Regions from separate parts of the Streptomyces sp. NPDC107562 genome, predicted to be linked through region 3. Evidence: riboswitches for the same ligand, from Rfam matches in the RefSeq annotation. Region 3 holds a riboswitch; each other region holds the start of a gene.
What was found. Region 3 has a riboswitch for cyclic di-AMP ahead of ACZ7LV_RS20125 (C40 family peptidase). Riboswitches for the same ligand answer to the same signal wherever they lie in the genome.

Region 1 (5,493 bases), on a different contig from region 3:
TACCGACCTGGTCGACTCGATCTTCCGGGTCCAGGAGGGCGACGCGGTCTTCTCGCCGCGTCTGGCCGGCTTCGTGCTCGACGCCTTCGCCTCCACCGACGCGCCGCCGGTCGACGAGGACCTCGACCGCCTCACCCAGCGCGAGCGGGAGGTCCTGCGCCTGATCGCCCGCGGCTACGCCTACAAGGAGATCGCCAAGCAGCTGTACATCTCGGTGAAGACGGTCGAGTCGCACGTCTCGGCGGTGCTGCGCAAGCTCCAGCTCTCCAACCGGCACGAGCTGACCCGCTGGGCGACGGCCCGTCGGCTGGTGTGACGAGCCCGCGTCACACCACCCTGGTCGCCCCGGCGAACGGCATCTGGTCGATCGGTGCCAGGCGCACCGGGGCCGAGGGATTGGGCGCGTGGATCATCTGGCCGTTGCCGACGTAGAGGCCCACGTGGCTGATGCCGGAGTAGAAGAACACCAGGTCGCCGGGGGCCAGTTCGGAGCGCGAGACGCGACGGCCGGCGTCGATCTGGGCGTAGGTGGTGCGGGGCAGGGCCACCCCGGCGGAGCGGTACGCGGCCTGCGTCAGGCCCGAGCAGTCGAAGGCGTCGGGGCCGGTGGCACCCCAGACGTAGGGGCTGCCGAGCTTCTGGTAGGCGTACGAGACGGCCGCGGCGGCCCGGGAGCTGGGCGCCGCCGTCGTGGCGGAGCCCGGGGCCTCCAGGGCGTCGCGGCCGGCCGTCGAGGCGCGCGAGGCGCGGTCGGTGCCGTCGCCCTCGGCGAAGCGGGCCCGCTCCTCGGCCGTCAGCCGGGACAGTAACCGCCGCGCCTCGTCCAGCTTGCCGGTGACGGTCCTCTTGTGCCGGTTCAGCTCGGCCTGCCGGGACTGGAGGGAGGCCAGTTCGACGCGGGCGGCTCCGCGCAGTTGCTCGATCTCCCTCAGCTGTCTGCGGACGCGTGTGACGGCGGCCGCCTGCCGGTCACCGGCGCGTTCGGCGAAGGCGGCACCGTCGAGATACCGGTCCGGGTCGTCGGAGAGGGCCAGTTGCAGCGCGGGGTCCAGGCCGCCGTCGCGGTACTGGGCGGCCGCGTACGAACCGAGCGCGTCCCGCGCCGAGTTGAGCCGCACCTCCTTGCGGGCCGCCTCGTCCTGGAGGCCGCCCAGCCGCTTGCGTGCCGCCCGGGCCTCCTCCTGCACGCCGTTGTACTTCTCGGTGGCGACCTCCGCCTCCTGGTACAGCCTGTCCACCTTGGCCTTGACCTGCTCCGGCGTCAGCTGGGGCTCGGCGTGGCCGATCCCGTCGAGGCCCGTCGCGGTCGCCGCGCCCGCGAGGGCGATCGTCGCCGCCGTGCGGGCCTTGGTGCCGTTGGCCGAGCGTGGTCGGGGCTTGCGGTGGGCTGCCACGTGGACTGCACGTCCTTTCGTACGACTCGGGCGACCGCCGGTCCGTACGGCCACCGGGTGGACGTACGACCGCGCCGGGGCGGCTGACGCGTCCGGCGGCGCCCCGCACAGGGGATGCGGGGCGCCGCCGGACCTTTCGGCGGTGGTGTCCGGCTGCCGCCTCTGGCCAGGGGCGGCGGTGGGGAGCCGGTCACCTGGTGGAGGACGCTAAACCCGGGCGTGTCGTGGTGGTGACGCCTTGTGCGGAAGTGACGCCAGGGGAACGGTGGGTGACCGTATGTGATCGGGCGCGCGTTTCGGCGCCGACGTCTTCACGCGGCGCGATGACCGATGCGGCGATTCCGGGCCGGGCGGGAGCGCGGGGCTGCTATGGGGCGCATATATGCAGACGCCTTGCGCCGGGGGCGGCCCGGTGCCGGGAGGCCCGCCGCCGGGCCGCAGGGTGTGGGGCAGCCCGGTGTGGGGCGGGCGCGCCCCTCCTGATTAGGCTCCGGCCCCATGGACGTACTCATCCACCTCTTCGTCGGCCTGCACATCATCGGCATCGCCGCCCTCCTCGGTGGCTTCCTGACCCAGATGAAGGCGATGGGCCAGGGCACCGCGCGATTCGTCCCGGCGATGCTGCACGGCGCACTGACCATGCTGGTCACCGGCGTGATCCTGGTCGGCCTGAACCAGGCGGACGACCAGCCCGTCGACAACATCAAGATCGGCGTGAAACTGGCGCTGCTGATCGTGATCCTCGGCCTGGTCTACGTGAAGCGGGACGACGAGAAGGTCGACAAGGGCATGTTCGGCCTGGTGGGACTGCTGACCGCGGCGAACGTCTTCATCGCCGTGCTCTGGACCTGACGCCCGTCCCACGCGCGCGTGCCGCGGAAACCGCCGCACGCGCGCGTGTGAGCCCTTCGGCCGCCTCCGCGACCGCCTGGGGGCGCCGGTGTCAGGCCGGGCGGACCACGCTGTGGATGGAGGACTCGCCGTCGTAGTAGACGGACTCCTCGCGGACGTACGCGCCGGGCTTCGGGGCGTGGATCATCATGCCGTTGCCGATGTACAGGCCGACGTGGGTGACGTCGTCGTAGAAGAAGATCAGGTCGCCCGGCCGGGCGGCGGCGACGGAGACCGTCGTGCCGGCGTCGACCTGGTCGTAGGTGGTGCGCGGGAGGGTGACGCCGGCGGCCTTCCACGCGGCCTGGGTGAGGCCTGAGCAGTCGTAGGACTCGGGGCCGGTGGCACCCCAGACGTACGGCTTGCCGATCTGCGCGCGGGCGAAGGCGAGCGCCTTCTCCGCCTTGGTGGCGTACCCGGTGTCCGAGGCGGAGTCGCCGGAGCCGGACTCGGTGCCCGTGCCGGCCGAGGAACCGGCGCCCGAGGAACCGGCGCCCGAGGACTCCTGCTCCTGCTGGGCCGCCTCCTGGCGCCGCTGCTCCTCCGCCTGCTGCCGGGCGAGCTCGGCGGCCTTGCGCTCGGCCTCCTCCTGCTTCTTCTTCTCGATCGCCGCGAGGCGGGCCTTCTCCTCGGCGGTCAGGTCCGACAGCAGCTGCCGCGCGTCGGCGAGCTTCTTCTGGACGGTGGCCTTGGCCGACTGAAGATCGCTCTGCGACTCGGTGAGCGTCTCCAGGCTCCGTGTGGCCTCCTGGCGCTTCTTCATCGTCGCCGACTGCTCGCTGAAGTACTCGTCGACCGCGCCCTTCTGGCGGTTGGTCAGACGGCCCATCAGCTGGTTCTGGTCGAAGTAGTCCTGCGGGGAGTCGGCGAGCAGGAAGGTGGCGGTGTCGGGGACGGAGGCCCCGGTGCGGTACTGGGCGGCCGCGTACGTCCCCAGTTCCTCACGCGCCTCGTTCAGTTTCTGGGTGCGCTGGGCGACGTCGTCCAGGAGGGTGTCGACGCGCTTGCGCTGTTTCGCGGTCTTCTCCTTGCCCGCGTTGTACTTCTCGGTCGCCGACTCCGCCTGTCGGTAGAGATCGTCGACCTTCTTCTCGACCTCCTCGAGGCTCGGCTTGTCGTCGGCCGAGGGCTCGGCATGGGCGGTCTGGGAGAGCAGGGCCACGGAGGTCAGGGCAGCGGTGGCGAGGGCCGGTGTGCGTATGCCTGCCACCCGCGCGCCGGTGGGGCGCGACTTGCGGTGCGACGCCAAAGGAGGCGACTCCTTCCATCTGCCGCCTACCGGGTTAGCTGTCGGGTTCGGGCGGGTGGTTCGGAAGGGTTGCCCTACGACCCGCTCCCCGGAGGGATTTGGGTCGATTCACCCCAAGTTCGGTGGGTCCCCGGCTCCGGCTGCCTTGGGCGCATCGGACTCGGCGGAGGCCGCGCGGCCCGGCGACGTTCGCCGGTAAGAGTCGTGCGGCCTGTCCGGCACCGTAGCCAACTCGTGTGGCCCGTGTGAAGGTTGGTGGGTGATATGCCCGATACATTTTCGTGACCTTCAGTCAGTGGTCACGCGCCGCGCGAGGTCGTGTTCGGACCGTGAGCGCTGGTCGGCGCCGAGGTCCTGGTGACGGCGGGCCGGGCGGTGGCGGGCCGGGCCCGCGGTGGCCGTCGGCCCCGGGGCCCGGGATGTTTCCGGGGCGGCAGCGGGTTGTCGGTGGGGCGCCCTAGACTCGGAGAGCGATGAGCAGCCTCTTTGACGACAGCTTCCTGGCGGACCTCCAGGCCCCACGGGCCCATGAGGAGCCTCCGTCACCGCCCGAGGACGATCACGCTCCGGAGTCGTTGCCGGACGATCTGTTCGGCGGGAAGTTCGACGCGCCTCCGGACCGGGACGCCTACTACCGCGACGGCGCCCCGCGCCCCGCCCTGGACGCCGCCACGCTCCTGGAGGGGCTGAACGACAACCAGCGCGCCGCCGTCGTGCACGCCGGGTCCCCCCTGCTCATCGTGGCGGGCGCGGGCTCCGGCAAGACGCGTGTCCTCACCCACCGCATCGCCCACCTCCTCGCCGAGCGCGGGGTGCACCCCGGCCAGATCCTCGCGATCACCTTCACCAACAAGGCCGCGGGCGAGATGAAGGAGCGCGTCGAGCGACTGGTCGGCCCCCGGGCCAACGCGATGTGGGTGATGACCTTCCACAGCGCCTGCGTGCGCATCCTGCGCCGGGAGTCCAAGAAGCTCGGTTTCACGTCGTCCTTCTCGATCTACGACGCCGCCGACAGCAAGCGCCTGATGTCCCTGGTCTGCCGCGACCTGGACCTCGACCCCAAGCGCTACCCGCCCAAGTCCTTCAGCGCCAAGATCAGCAACCTCAAGAACGAGCTGATCGACGAGGAGGACTTCGCCGCCCAGGCCACTGGGGGCACCTCCCAGACGGAGTCTGGGGGAGGCTTCGAGAAGACCCTCGCCCAGGCCTACGCGCTGTACCAGTCACGCCTGCGCGAGGCCAACGCCCTCGACTTCGACGACCTGATCATGACGACGGTCAACCTGCTCCGCGCCTTCCCGGACGTCGCCGAGCACTACCGCCGCCGCTTCCGGCACGTCCTGGTCGACGAGTACCAGGACACCAACCACGCCCAGTACGCCCTGGTGCGCGAGCTCGTCGGCACCGGCGAGCGAGCCCCCGAGGACGTCGACGTACCGCCCGGCCCGGACGAGCTGCCGCCCGCCGAACTGTGCGTGGTGGGCGACGCGGACCAGTCGATCTACGCCTTCCGCGGCGCGACCATCCGCAACATCCTCCAGTTCGAGGAGGACTACCCGAACGCCACGACGATCCTGCTGGAGCAGAACTACCGCTCCACGCAGACGATCCTCTCCGCCGCCAACGCCGTCATCGAGCGCAACGAGTCCCGCCGCCCCAAGAACCTGTGGACCAACGCCGGCTCGGGCGCGCGCATCACCGGCTACGTCGCCGACTCCGAGCACGACGAGGCGCAGTTCGTCGCCGACGAGATAGACCGTCTGACGGACGCCGGCGACGCCAAGGCGGGCGACGTCGCGGTCTTCTACCGCACGAACGCCCAGTCCCGTGTCTTCGAAGAGATCTTCATCCGCGTCGGACTGCCCTACAAGGTCGTCGGCGGCGTCCGCTTCTACGAGCGCAAGGAGGTCAGGGACGTCCTGGCCTACCTGCGGGTGCTCGCGAACCCGGAGGACTCGG
Region 2 (5,493 bases), on a different contig from region 3:
GACGCCGTGCTCGCCGTGCCCCCCGCGTGACGCCGTGCTCGCCGCGCGACGCCGTGCCCGCGGTGCGACGCCGTGTCCGCCGCGCGTCGCCGTGTCCGCCGTGCGACGCCGTGTCCGCCGCGCGACGCCGTGTCCGCCGTGCGACGCCGTGTCCGCCGCGCGACGCCGTGCTCGCCGTGCCCCCCCCCCCGCGCGACGCCGCTCGCCGTGCCCCCCGCGCGACGCCGTGCCCCCCGTGCGACGCCGTGCCCGTGGCGCGACGCCGTGCCCGCCGCGCGACGCCGTGCGACGTGCTCGCCGGGGCTGCTGGGGGCGGGCGCGGCGGACGCCTGTGCGGTGTGTGGTCCGGTGGGGCGGATACCGTCGGGGAGTGACCGACCAGCACCACCCCGACGCGCCCGCGCCCGCCCCGGCGCCCGAACTCTTCACCTGGGAGTTCGCGACCGACCCCTACCCCGCGTACGCCTGGCTGCGGGAGCACGCCCCCGTGCACCGCACGACGTTGCCCAGCGGGGTGGAGGCGTGGCTGGTCACCCGGTACGCGGACGCCAAGCAGGCCCTCGCCGACCAGCGGCTGTCCAAGAACCCGGCGCACCACGACGAGCCCGCGCACGCCAAGGGGAAGACCGGTATCCCCGGTGAGCGCAAGGCCGAGCTGATGACACATCTGCTCAACATCGACCCGCCGGACCACACCCGGCTGCGGCGGCTCGTCGCGAAGGCGTTCACCCCGCGCCGCGTCGCCGAGTTCGCCCCGCGCGTGCAGCGGCTCACCGACGACCTCATCGACCGGTTCGCCGGCAACGGCTCCGCCGACCTCATCCACGAGTTCGCCTTCCCGCTCCCCATCTACGCCATCTGCGACCTGCTCGGCGTCCCGCCCGAGGACCAGGACGACTTCCGGGACTGGGCGGGCATGATGATCCGGCACGGCAAGGGCCCCCGCGGCGGGGTGGCGCGGTCGGTGAAGAGGATGCGCGGCTACCTCGCCGAGCTGATCCACCGCAAGCGCGAGTCCCTCCCCGCCGAGCCCGCCCCCGGCGAGGACCTCATCTCGGGCCTCATCCGCGCCTCCGACCACGGCGAGCACCTCACCGAGAACGAGGCCGCGGCGATGGCCTTCATCCTCCTGTTCGCCGGCTTCGAGACCACCGTGAACCTCATCGGCAACGGCACCTTCGCCCTCCTCACCCACCCCGCCCAACGCGCCCTGCTCCAGGAGTCGTTGGCCCGTGGTGAACAGGCCCTGCTGGAGACCGGTGTCGAGGAACTCCTGCGCTACGACGGCCCCGTCGAACTCGCCACCTGGCGGTTCGCCACCCAGCCGCTCACCCTCGGCGGCCAGGACATCGCACCCGGCGACCCGGTGCTCGTCGTCCTCGCCGCCGCCGACCGGGATCCGGAGCGGTTCGCGAACCCGGACACGCTCGATCTCTCCCGCCGTGACAACCAGCACCTCGGTTACGGCCACGGCCTCCACTACTGCCTCGGGGCGCCGCTGGCCCGTCTGGAGGGCCGGACCGCGCTGGCCACCCTCCTGACCCGCCTCCCTGACCTGCGGCTCGCCGCGGATCCCGCCGAACTGCGCTGGCGGGGCGGGCTCATCATGCGAGGTCTGCGGACGCTGCCGGTGGAGTTCACGCCTGTGCGGGAAAAGTGACGGGCTTTCAACTATGTGATCTTCACGTGATCTGCGCGGCATGAACTTGTGACAAGTGATCGTCTGCCTATACCTTCACCCCTCAGCACGGCCTTTCGGTTTCACCGGCCGCGCAGGTCCCCGCTGTCACGCGAAAGGTCCCCGCATGCTCTCCGGGAACGGTCGTCACCGTCGCCCCCGTCAGGCGCCCGCACTCGTCGTCGCGGCCGGCGTGACCGGCTCCGCCATCGCCCTCCCCCTCCTCGCCGCCACCGGCGCGAGCGCGGCCAGTGGGACGACCTGGGACCGGGTCGCCGAGTGCGAGACCGGCGGCTCCTGGAGCGCCGACACGGGCAACGGCTCCTACGGCGGACTCCAACTCTCCCAGCGGGACTGGGAGAAGCACGGCGGCCTCACCTATGCCGCGAGCGCGGACCTGGCCAGCCGTTCGCAGCAGATCGCCGTCGCCGAGAAGGTCCTCGCGGACCAGGGCGTCGGCGCCTGGGCGACCTGCGGCCCGCTGGTGGGGCTGGAAGCGGACTCCGAGTCGGCCACGGTCGACACGGGTGTGGTCGGTGACGCGTCCAGTACGCCGCTCTACACGAGAAGCGGCGATACGGGCGGTCTGTCCAACTCGCTCGGATTGTCCCACTCGTCCGGTCGCGCCTCCTCCGGCGCCTCCGACCGGGACGGCGATGCCAAGGGGTCCGGCAGCTCCCGCGGTGCCGGGGAGTCCCGCACACCCGCGAACTCCGCGAACCCTTCGGAATCCGGCGAATCCACCCCGTCCGGCGGCTCCAGCTCCCCGGGTGCCGAGGGCTCGACCTCGCCCGGCTCCGGCGAGTCCACCGGTTCCAGCGAATCCCCCGAATCGGGCGAATCTCCCTCAAGTTCCTCGCCCTCGGGCGTGCCTTCGAGCACCCCGAGCGCCTCGAACCTCACCGGCACGGGCCTCCTCGGCTCCGGCAAGCACCGGGGAGGCAGTGCGGACGAGGACGGCGAGCGCGCCGGCGGCTCCTCGGGGCGGCACGCCTCGCGGGACGGTGCCGCCGGGCGTCCGGGCCTCGACGACGCGTACACGGTCCAGGACGGCGACACCCTCTGGGGCATCGCCGACTCCCTTGGCGTGCAGGGTGGATGGGCCTCGCTGTACGTCGTCAACCAGGACGCCCTCGGTGGCGACCCGGACCACATCGTCCCCGGTCAGTCGCTGGATGTCGGCGCGGAGTCGGTCGGCAGGTAGGGCGGGAAACGGCCCGGGAACAGCGGGAGTTCACGTCACACTTCGAGCCGAATGTCCGATTTGGTGAAAGTGTGGGATGAGTCTCAGAAGCCCTGATCGTCTTTGAAATTCCGTCGATCGCCTGTCTACGGTCGTGACCGCTCGTCACCACGAGCCCCGGGTGCCGCAACGCCGAATCCTGCCAGCGGCCCTCCGGGAACAGTCGTCGCGTCAAGCGCCGTAGGCAGGAGCGGGGGACCCAAGGTAGGTGCCGGACCCGGCAGTTGAGGAGACTCAGCGCCGGAACCGGCTTGGGGTGAAGCCACGCCTCCCAGGGAGGTGTGGCCGGGCAACTCAACCGGCCCGAACCCGACAGCTCACCTCGCAGGCGTCGGTGAGGGGATCAACCATGCTGTTTTCCAGCAAGGGCAAGCACCGTCGTGCGTCCAAGACCGTTCGCGCCATCGCCGCCGTCGGCGTCACCGGCGCCGCCGCCGTCGCCGCCCCGCTGATGGCGGCCGGCAGCGCCTCCGCCGCCACGGCCTCCGAGTGGGACGCCGTCGCCCAGTGCGAGTCCGGTGGCAACTGGTCCATCAACACCGGCAACGGTTACTACGGCGGTCTGCAGTTCTCCGCCTCCACCTGGGCCGCGTACGGCGGCACGCAGTTCGCCGGCACGGCCGACCAGGCCTCCAAGGAGCAGCAGATCCAGATCGCCGAGAAGGTGCTCGCGGGTCAGGGCAAGGGCGCCTGGCCGGTCTGCGGCACCGGCCTGTCGAACGCCACCTACACCGGCGGCGGAGCCGCCGCCGACGAGTCGCAGAGCACCGGCACCGAGACGCGCGCGACCGAGGAGCAGCCGGCTTCGCGTTCCGCGGAGCGTCCGGCCGCGAAGGAGACCGTCACCACGCCGACCGGCGACAAGGTGAAGAAGGGCGACGGCGAGTACAAGGTCGTCGAGGGTGACACCCTCAGCACCATCGCCGCCGACCACGACGTCAAGGGTGGCTGGGAGAAGCTGTTCCAGCTGAACAAGGACATCGTCGAGGACGCCGACCTCATCTTCCCGGGTCAGCAGCTGCACCTGAAGTAGAACGGTCCGCCGCCGACCCGCCGGAGGCCCCCCGGGCTCCCGTGAGGGTCACCCCCCGTCCCCACGGGCTCCCCGCCCCGGTGCGTCTTCCCCCGTACGCACCGGGGCGGGGCTTTTTCGTGCGCCGCTCGCCGTGCGGTGCACCCCCGTCTTTGTTTCGTTCGGAAACAATTTACTCTCGGTTCGGTCCTCTAGAGGGGCGACCGGCTGGCCGATCGCACGGAGCCGGTTAGGCTCGTCTCGCAGAGCCGCCGCGGTCCTGCCCATCGCGTCACATCCACGAAGGAGATGCTCGTGCCGTCCATCGACGTCGTCGTAGCCCGGGAAATCCTGGACTCCCGAGGCAACCCCACGGTCGAGGTCGAGGTCGGCCTCGACGACGGCAGCACGGGTCGTGCCGCCGTTCCGTCCGGCGCTTCCACCGGCGCCTTCGAGGCCATCGAACTCCGCGACGGCGACCCCAACCGCTACCTCGGCAAGGGCGTCGAGAAGGCCGTCCTGGCCGTCATCGAGCAGATCGGCCCGGAGCTCGTCGGCTACGACGCCACCGAGCAGCGCCTGATCGACCAGGCGATGTTCGACCTGGACGCCACCGACAACAAGGGCTCCCTCGGCGCCAACGCCATCCTCGGCGTCTCGCTCGCCGTCGCGCACGCCGCCTCCGAGGCCAGCGACCTGCCGCTCTTCCGCTACCTGGGCGGCCCCAACGCGCACCTGCTGCCGGTGCCGATGATGAACATCCTGAACGGCGGCTCGCACGCCGACTCCAACGTGGACATCCAGGAGTTCATGATCGCCCCGATCGGCGCGGAGTCCTTCTCCGAGGCCCTGCGCTGGGGCACCGAGGTCTACCACACCCTCAAGAAGGTGCTGAAGGGCAAGGGCCTGGCCACCGGCCTCGGCGACGAGGGCGGCTTCGCCCCGAACCTCGGCTCCAACCGTGAGGCCCTCGACCTCATCCTCGAGGCCATCAAGGAGGCCGGCTACACCCCCGGCGAGCAGATCGCCCTCGCCCTCGACGTCGCCGCCTCCGAGTTCTACAAGGACGGCGTCTACACCTTCGAGGGCAAGGACCGCTCGGCCGCCGAGATGACCGAGTACTACGCGGAGCTCGTCGACGCGTACCCGCTGGTCTCCATCGAGGACCCGCTGTTCGAGGACGACTGGGAGGGCTGGAAGACCATCACCGAGAAGCTCGGTGACAAGGTCCAGCTCGTCGGCGACGACCTGTTCGTCACCAACCCGGAGCGCCTGGCCCGCGGCATCGAGGACGGGGCCGCCAACGCCCTGCTCGTCAAGGTCAACCAGATCGGCTCCCTGACCGAGACCCTGGACGCCGTCGAGCTGGCCCAGCGCAGCGGCTTCAAGTGCATGATGTCCCACCGCTCCGGCGAGACCGAGGACGTCACCATCGCCGACCTCGCCGTCGCCACCAACTGCGGCCAGATCAAGACCGGCGCCCCGGCCCGCTCCGAGCGCGTGGCCAAGTACAACCAGCTGCTGCGCATCGAGGAGATCCTCGACGACGCCGCGGTGTAC
Region 3 (5,493 bases):
CGTCGTCCTCGTCCCGCTCGTGGCGGCGCTCGCGCTGTGGGCCTTCGCCTGGCCGGCCGCCCGGACCGCGCCGCACGACCTGCCGCTCGGTGTCGCGGGTCCGGCCACCGCCACCGCGCAGGTCGAGCGGCAGCTGGCACGGCATCCGGGCGCCTTCGAGGTCCACCGGTACGCCGACGAGGCCGCCGCCCGCGAGGCCGTCGGGGACCGGACGGTGTACGGCGCCGTCGTCGTCACCGCCCAGGGCCCCGAGCTGCTGACCGCTTCGGCCGCCGGCCCGGTGGTCGCGCAACTGCTCCAGCAGGCGATGTCCGCCGACGGCACCCCGCCGCGGACGGTGGACGTGGTGGCCGCCCCCGAGACCGACCCGCGGGGCGCCGCACTGGCCGCGAGCGTGCTGCCGCTGGCGCTGGGCGGGATCGCGGCGGGCGCGGCCGTCTCCGTGCGGGGGCTGCGCGGGATCCGGGCGGTGACCGCGCTGGTGGGCGCGTCCGCGCTGGTCGGCGTCGGCGCTGCCGCGATCGCGCACAGCTGGCTGGGGGTCCTCACCGGGAACTGGTGGGCCGAGGCCGCCGTCCTCGGGCTGTCCACGCTGGCGGTGAGCGGCGCCGTCGCGGGGCTCGCCGCTCTGGTGGGCCGCGCCGGGATCGCCGTCGCCGGCGGCACGCTGATGCTGTTCGGCAACCCGCTCTCGGGGGCGGCGTCGGCGCCGCAGATGCTGCCCGAGCCGGCCGGGACGATCGGCCAGTGGCTGCCGCCGGGCGCGGGGACGACGCTGCTGCGCTCGGTGTCGTACTTCGACGGCGCGGCCGCCCTCGGCCCGGCGCTCACCCTCACCTGGTGGGCCGCGATCGGGCTCGGCGCGGTGCTGCTGGGCAGCGCGCTGAAGTCCCGTACCGGGGCGGCGCGCGAGGTCGTGGCCGAGCGGGAGCCCGCGCCGGCGCTCTGACCACGGACCGGCCGTGCGCCCCGCTGTAGCGGACGGGGCGCACGGCCTCTTCGCGTCCCGGCCGATCGGGTGACGGCCGGTCAGCCGGACCGCGTGAATCGGCCCGGCGCGGGACGGCGACCCGAGTCGTGGACCGCGCGCCCGCCCGGACGCCGGTGCGCGGAGATCGTCGTGGAGCGCCACCGGTGCGCGCCGACGCCGTCGCACCGCGCTCCGACAGCTGCGGGCAGGACTGATCCGCCCGCCGCCGTCCCGGGTCACCGGGTGTCATGACGGTTCGTGCGGGCGGGAGTTGAAACGGACCAAAAGGGCTACCGCCGTCCGGATGACCTTCCCCTCCTTTTTCGGTGCCCTTGCGGTTGCGCAACGCGACCTGCCTCGGGGCGTGATGAGGCCTTCCGCCGCTGGTCCGGGGTGGCGTGGCGCCCTTGACACCGGGTCGAACAGGGGGATGTCCACCCGAACGGGTGAGTGGTGAGTAACGCCACAAATCCCTGATTGCGTTGGGATTTTCGGACTTCCGTGAGTCAAGATCCCTGACTGACGACAAGCCCCCGCCGCCGCGGCGGGGCGGTCCGGGCGGACGCCGAGTCCTGCCGCCGCCCGGATGACCGGTCGACAGGAGTGGATCGGCAGGAGTGGAGGACCCAAGCACGACGGGTCGCCGGAGCGCAATCTCCGAGCGTCCCTTGGGGTGAAGCCGTGGCAACGCGGCCGGGCTACTTCGCCAGCCCGAATCCGACAGGTCATCCTTCACAGGCGGCTGACGAAGGGTTGCGCATGACCGCGCTCAATCGTGTCCCGTCGCTGATGGCCCGTGCCGGTACGGCCTCGGCCCTCACCCTTGCCGCGGTGGGCGGCTCCGTAGTGGCTCCGGGCTTCGCCTCCGAGGCCGCGGCCGCCACGACGGCGACGAAGGCACTCCAGATCGCCGCCTCGAAGAAGGGCTCCCCCTACAGGTGGGGCGCCACCGGGCCGCGCAGGTTCGACTGCTCCGGGCTGACCCTGTACTCGTTCAAGAAGGCGGGCAAGAAGCTGCCCCGCACGGCAGCCCAGCAGTACAACAAGACCCGCCACATCGGGGCCAAGAGCCGCAAGGCCGGCGACCTCGTGTTCTTCCACTCCGGGTCGAACGTCTACCACGTGGGGATCTACGCCGGGAAGGGGAAGATCTGGCACGCCCCGAAGACCGGGGACGTGGTGCGGCTCCAGAAGATCTGGACCAAGAGCGTCTGGTACGGCCGGGTCAAGTGACCCCCGGGTGGCGGTGGCGGCGCCCGGAGGGGACGCCGCCGCCCCGCCCGTGACACGGGCTCGACGCGACTCGTCGGCGGGGTCGCGCCGAGAACGACCCGCGGGCCGCCCGTGACGCCCTCCGGGGCACGGGCGGCCCGCCGGCGGCTCTTCGGCACAGGGGCCCCGTGAGGCCCCTCGGAGCCCCGGCTGGGCCCGTGGGTGCCGTCGGACGGGCGCAGGGGCCCAGGACGGCGCGGGCTCGCACCGGGGGGCGCCGAGGGGCCGCCCTGACGACGAGGGTCCGCGCCCGGACGCCCCGGCCGGTCGGACTGCCCCGCCCGACCCCGGCAGTCACGCCCGGCTCCGGCCCCCCGAGACCGCCGTGACGCCACAACGTGCCCCTCCGTGCCGCCGGGTCCGGCGCCCGGCGCGGGTACCCAGAAGCGACCCCCAGGAGCACCCGGCGCCGCTCCTCGCCGGATCCCCGCGCCTCTGCCCCCGGACGGGCTACGGCTCCTGCCCGCCACCCAGGCGGGCCGGGACCGTCCAGGGGAGTTCGATCGACACCGTCTTGCCGCCCTCACGGGTCGGACGGACTCTGAGAACCTGCCCCTCCGCGCCGCCGGGTCCGTGCCCGGCGCGCGGCGCGGGTACCCAGAAGCGACCCCCAGGAGCACCCGGCGCCGCTCCTCGCCGGATCCCCGCGCCCCTGCCCCGGACGGGCTACGGCTCCTGCCCGCCCCCCAGGCGGGCCGGGACCGTCCAGGGGAGTTCGATCGACACCGTCTTGCCGCCCTCACGGGTCGGACGGACTCTGAGGCGGCCGCCGCATTCCGCGGCGAGCCAGCGGATGATGACCATGCCGCGGCCGTTGTCCTGCTGGACGGCGGCCGGAAGTCTCTTGGGGAAGCGCGGGTGACTGTCGGTCACTCCGATGCGGAGCTGCTCGTCGCGGTCGAGCCGCATCGCGACCGTGAAGGTGGGCGACTGACCGAGGGTGTGCTGGACGGCGTTGGTGGCGAGTTCGGAGATGATGAGCCTGATCGTGTCGGCCTCCTCGGTCTCCGGTCGCAGACCCCATTCCGCCAGGGTGCTGACGACGTAGGTGCGGGCGGTGGAGACCGAGGCGGGATCGCTCGGCAGAGTGACGGATGCTTCCAGATGGTCTGCCATGGCGACGTCGTCCCTTTCCCACGGGACCGCGGCCCGACACGGAGCGGATGGTTCGAGTACGGTCCCGGACTGGTGCTTCTTCGCCAGACTGCCACTCAAAGACCGGTAGCGGTGGCGATCCACCAAGATATGCATATATCTGTCGCTCGAAGCGGTGAACTCTGCGACGGCAGAGCGTATTTGGGCGGCTCGGAAGGAGTAAGGAGTAGCCCATGCAGCACGGTCCCGCGGTGCGCCGCCGGAAACTGGGCGCCGAATTGCGCACACTGCGAGGCCGCGCGGGCCTCACGAGCGGTGAGGCGGCGCGGTTGGTGGGATGGCATCAGTCGAAAGTGAGCCGGATCGAGACCGGCGCGAGCGGCGTGAAACCGGCCGATGTGCGGTTACTCCTGGATGCCTACGGGGTGGACGACGCCCAACTCAGGGATCTCCTTCTGGCGTTGGCGGGCTCCGGCGGCGGCCAGGGCCGCGACCACTGGTGGCACGCCTACAAGGGGGTGCTGCCGCCCACGTACCGCGACTTCATCAGCCTGGAGTCGCAGGCCGGCGCCATGCGCACCCTGGAGACCTCCGTCGTCCCGGGACTGCTCCAGACCCCCGAGTACGCCCGCGCCGTGACCCGCGCCGCGGTGGAGGGCCTGGCCGAGGACCGCTTGGACGCCCTGGTGGAGGTACGCCTGGCCAGGCAGGACGTGCTGCGTTCGCAGCCCCCGCTGGCGCTGAACGCGGTGCTCGACGAGGCCGTGCTGCGCCGGGAGGTCGGCGGCCCGGAGGTGATGGCGCGCCAGCTGGAGCGGCTGGTGGAGGCCGCCCGCCTGCCCCAGGTGCGGCTCCAGGTGCTGCCCTTCGCCGCTGGGGCGCACATCGGCATCACCGGGCCTTTCGTTATCTTCTCATTTTCGAGCACTTCTGATCTGGATGTTGTGGTTCTCGACCACTTGACGAGTAGCCTCTACCTCGAAAGGAAAGAAGACGTAGAGGCCTACACGGAGGCCTTCAACGCCCTTCAGTTCCACGCCCTTTCACCCGAGGAATCGTTGGACTACATCGCCGGGATAGGTGACGGCGCGTAAGGAGGCACCATGACCGCACTGCCTCGGAACGTACCCTCCAGCACGCGACTGCTCGGTGTGCACTGGCTGCGCAGCAGCTACAGCACCGGCGCCAACAACTGCGTCGAGACAGCCCGGCCGGACCTGGGCCCATGGGCCGGCCTGCTCGCCGTACGTGACTCGAAGGACCCTGCCGGACCCGCGCTGCTCTTCTCCCCCGAGAGCTGGGCGGGATTCACGGCTCACCTCTGATCAGGTCGGATCATCCCTGATCGATTCCGAACAGCGTGACGCACGGCCGTGGTTCGCCGACTCATGGTCGCGTGTCGCCGATGACTCGTACAGCGCGTTCGATCTGGTCCCCGGAGAGGTCCGCGCGGGCCGTCAGCCGCAGCCGGGAGATGCCGTCGGGCACGGAGGGAGGTCGGAAGCAGCCCACGGCGAGCCCCTCGGCACGGCAGTCGGCCGCCCAGCGCACGGCACTCTCCGGGGACGGCGCGCGCACCGAGACGACCGCCGCGTCCGGCCGTACCGCCTCCAGGCCCAGCGCCGTCAGCCGGGCGTGCAGTTCGCCGGCCACCGCACGCGCCCGCGCCGCGCGCTCCGGCTCGCCGCGCAGCAGCCGCAGTGCCGCGAGCGCCGCGCCCGCGGCGGCGGGAGCCAGTCCCGTGTCGAAGATGAACGTCCGGGCCGCGTTGACCAGATGGTCGATCACCCGTGCCGGGCCGAGCACCGCGCCGCCCTGACTGCCCAGCGACTTCGACAGCGTGACCGTGACGACCACGTCGTCCGCGCCCGCGAGCCCCGCCGCGTGGGGCGCGCCGCGGCCGCCGTCGCCGAGCACCCCGAGGCCGTGCGCGTCGTCCACGACCAGCCCCGCGCCGCTCTCCCGGCACGCCTGCGCCAGGTCGGCCAGGGGAGCCTCGTCCCCGTCCACCGAGAAGACCGTGTCGGACACGGCGACCGCCGGTCCGTCGTGGGTGCGCAGCGCCTTGCGCACCGCCTGCGGGTCGGCGTGCGCCACCACCTGTGTGGTGCCCCGGGCCAACCGGCAGCCGTCGATGAGCGAGGCGTGGTTGCCCG

Region 1: it holds a riboswitch for cyclic di-AMP, as region 3 does, so the genes downstream of both, ACZ7LV_RS22415 (C40 family peptidase) here and ACZ7LV_RS20125 (C40 family peptidase) in region 3, are expected to answer to the same signal.
Region 2: it holds a riboswitch for cyclic di-AMP, as region 3 does, so the genes downstream of both, ACZ7LV_RS32860 (transglycosylase family protein) here and ACZ7LV_RS20125 (C40 family peptidase) in region 3, are expected to answer to the same signal.

The regions. Positions count from the first base shown of each region.
Region 1 covers NZ_JBVKBE010000008.1:80,846-86,338, reverse strand. Annotated here, with positions in the region: gene ACZ7LV_RS22430 (LuxR C-terminal-related transcriptional regulator) at 1-316, shown strand, start outside; gene ACZ7LV_RS22425 (C40 family peptidase) at 327-1,394, opposite strand; gene ACZ7LV_RS22420 (hypothetical protein) at 1,893-2,246, shown strand; gene ACZ7LV_RS22415 (C40 family peptidase) at 2,338-3,534, opposite strand; cyclic di-AMP (ydaO/yuaA leader) riboswitch at 3,543-3,696, opposite strand; gene pcrA (DNA helicase PcrA) at 4,008-5,493, shown strand, end outside.
Region 2 covers NZ_JBVKBE010000016.1:101,413-106,905, reverse strand. Annotated here, with positions in the region: gene ACZ7LV_RS32870 (cytochrome P450 family protein) at 371-1,660, shown strand; gene ACZ7LV_RS32865 (transglycosylase family protein) at 1,806-2,882, shown strand; cyclic di-AMP (ydaO/yuaA leader) riboswitch at 3,088-3,267, shown strand; gene ACZ7LV_RS32860 (transglycosylase family protein) at 3,271-3,954, shown strand; gene eno (phosphopyruvate hydratase) at 4,249-5,493, shown strand, end outside.
Region 3 covers NZ_JBVKBE010000006.1:373,243-378,735, forward strand. Annotated here, with positions in the region: gene ACZ7LV_RS20120 (ABC transporter permease) at 1-949, shown strand, start outside; cyclic di-AMP (ydaO/yuaA leader) riboswitch at 1,537-1,726, shown strand; gene ACZ7LV_RS20125 (C40 family peptidase) at 1,730-2,203, shown strand; gene ACZ7LV_RS20130 (ATP-binding protein) at 2,909-3,358, opposite strand; gene ACZ7LV_RS20135 (helix-turn-helix domain-containing protein) at 3,571-4,431, shown strand; gene ACZ7LV_RS20140 (DUF397 domain-containing protein) at 4,441-4,662, shown strand; gene ACZ7LV_RS20145 (8-amino-7-oxononanoate synthase) at 4,724-5,493, opposite strand, start outside.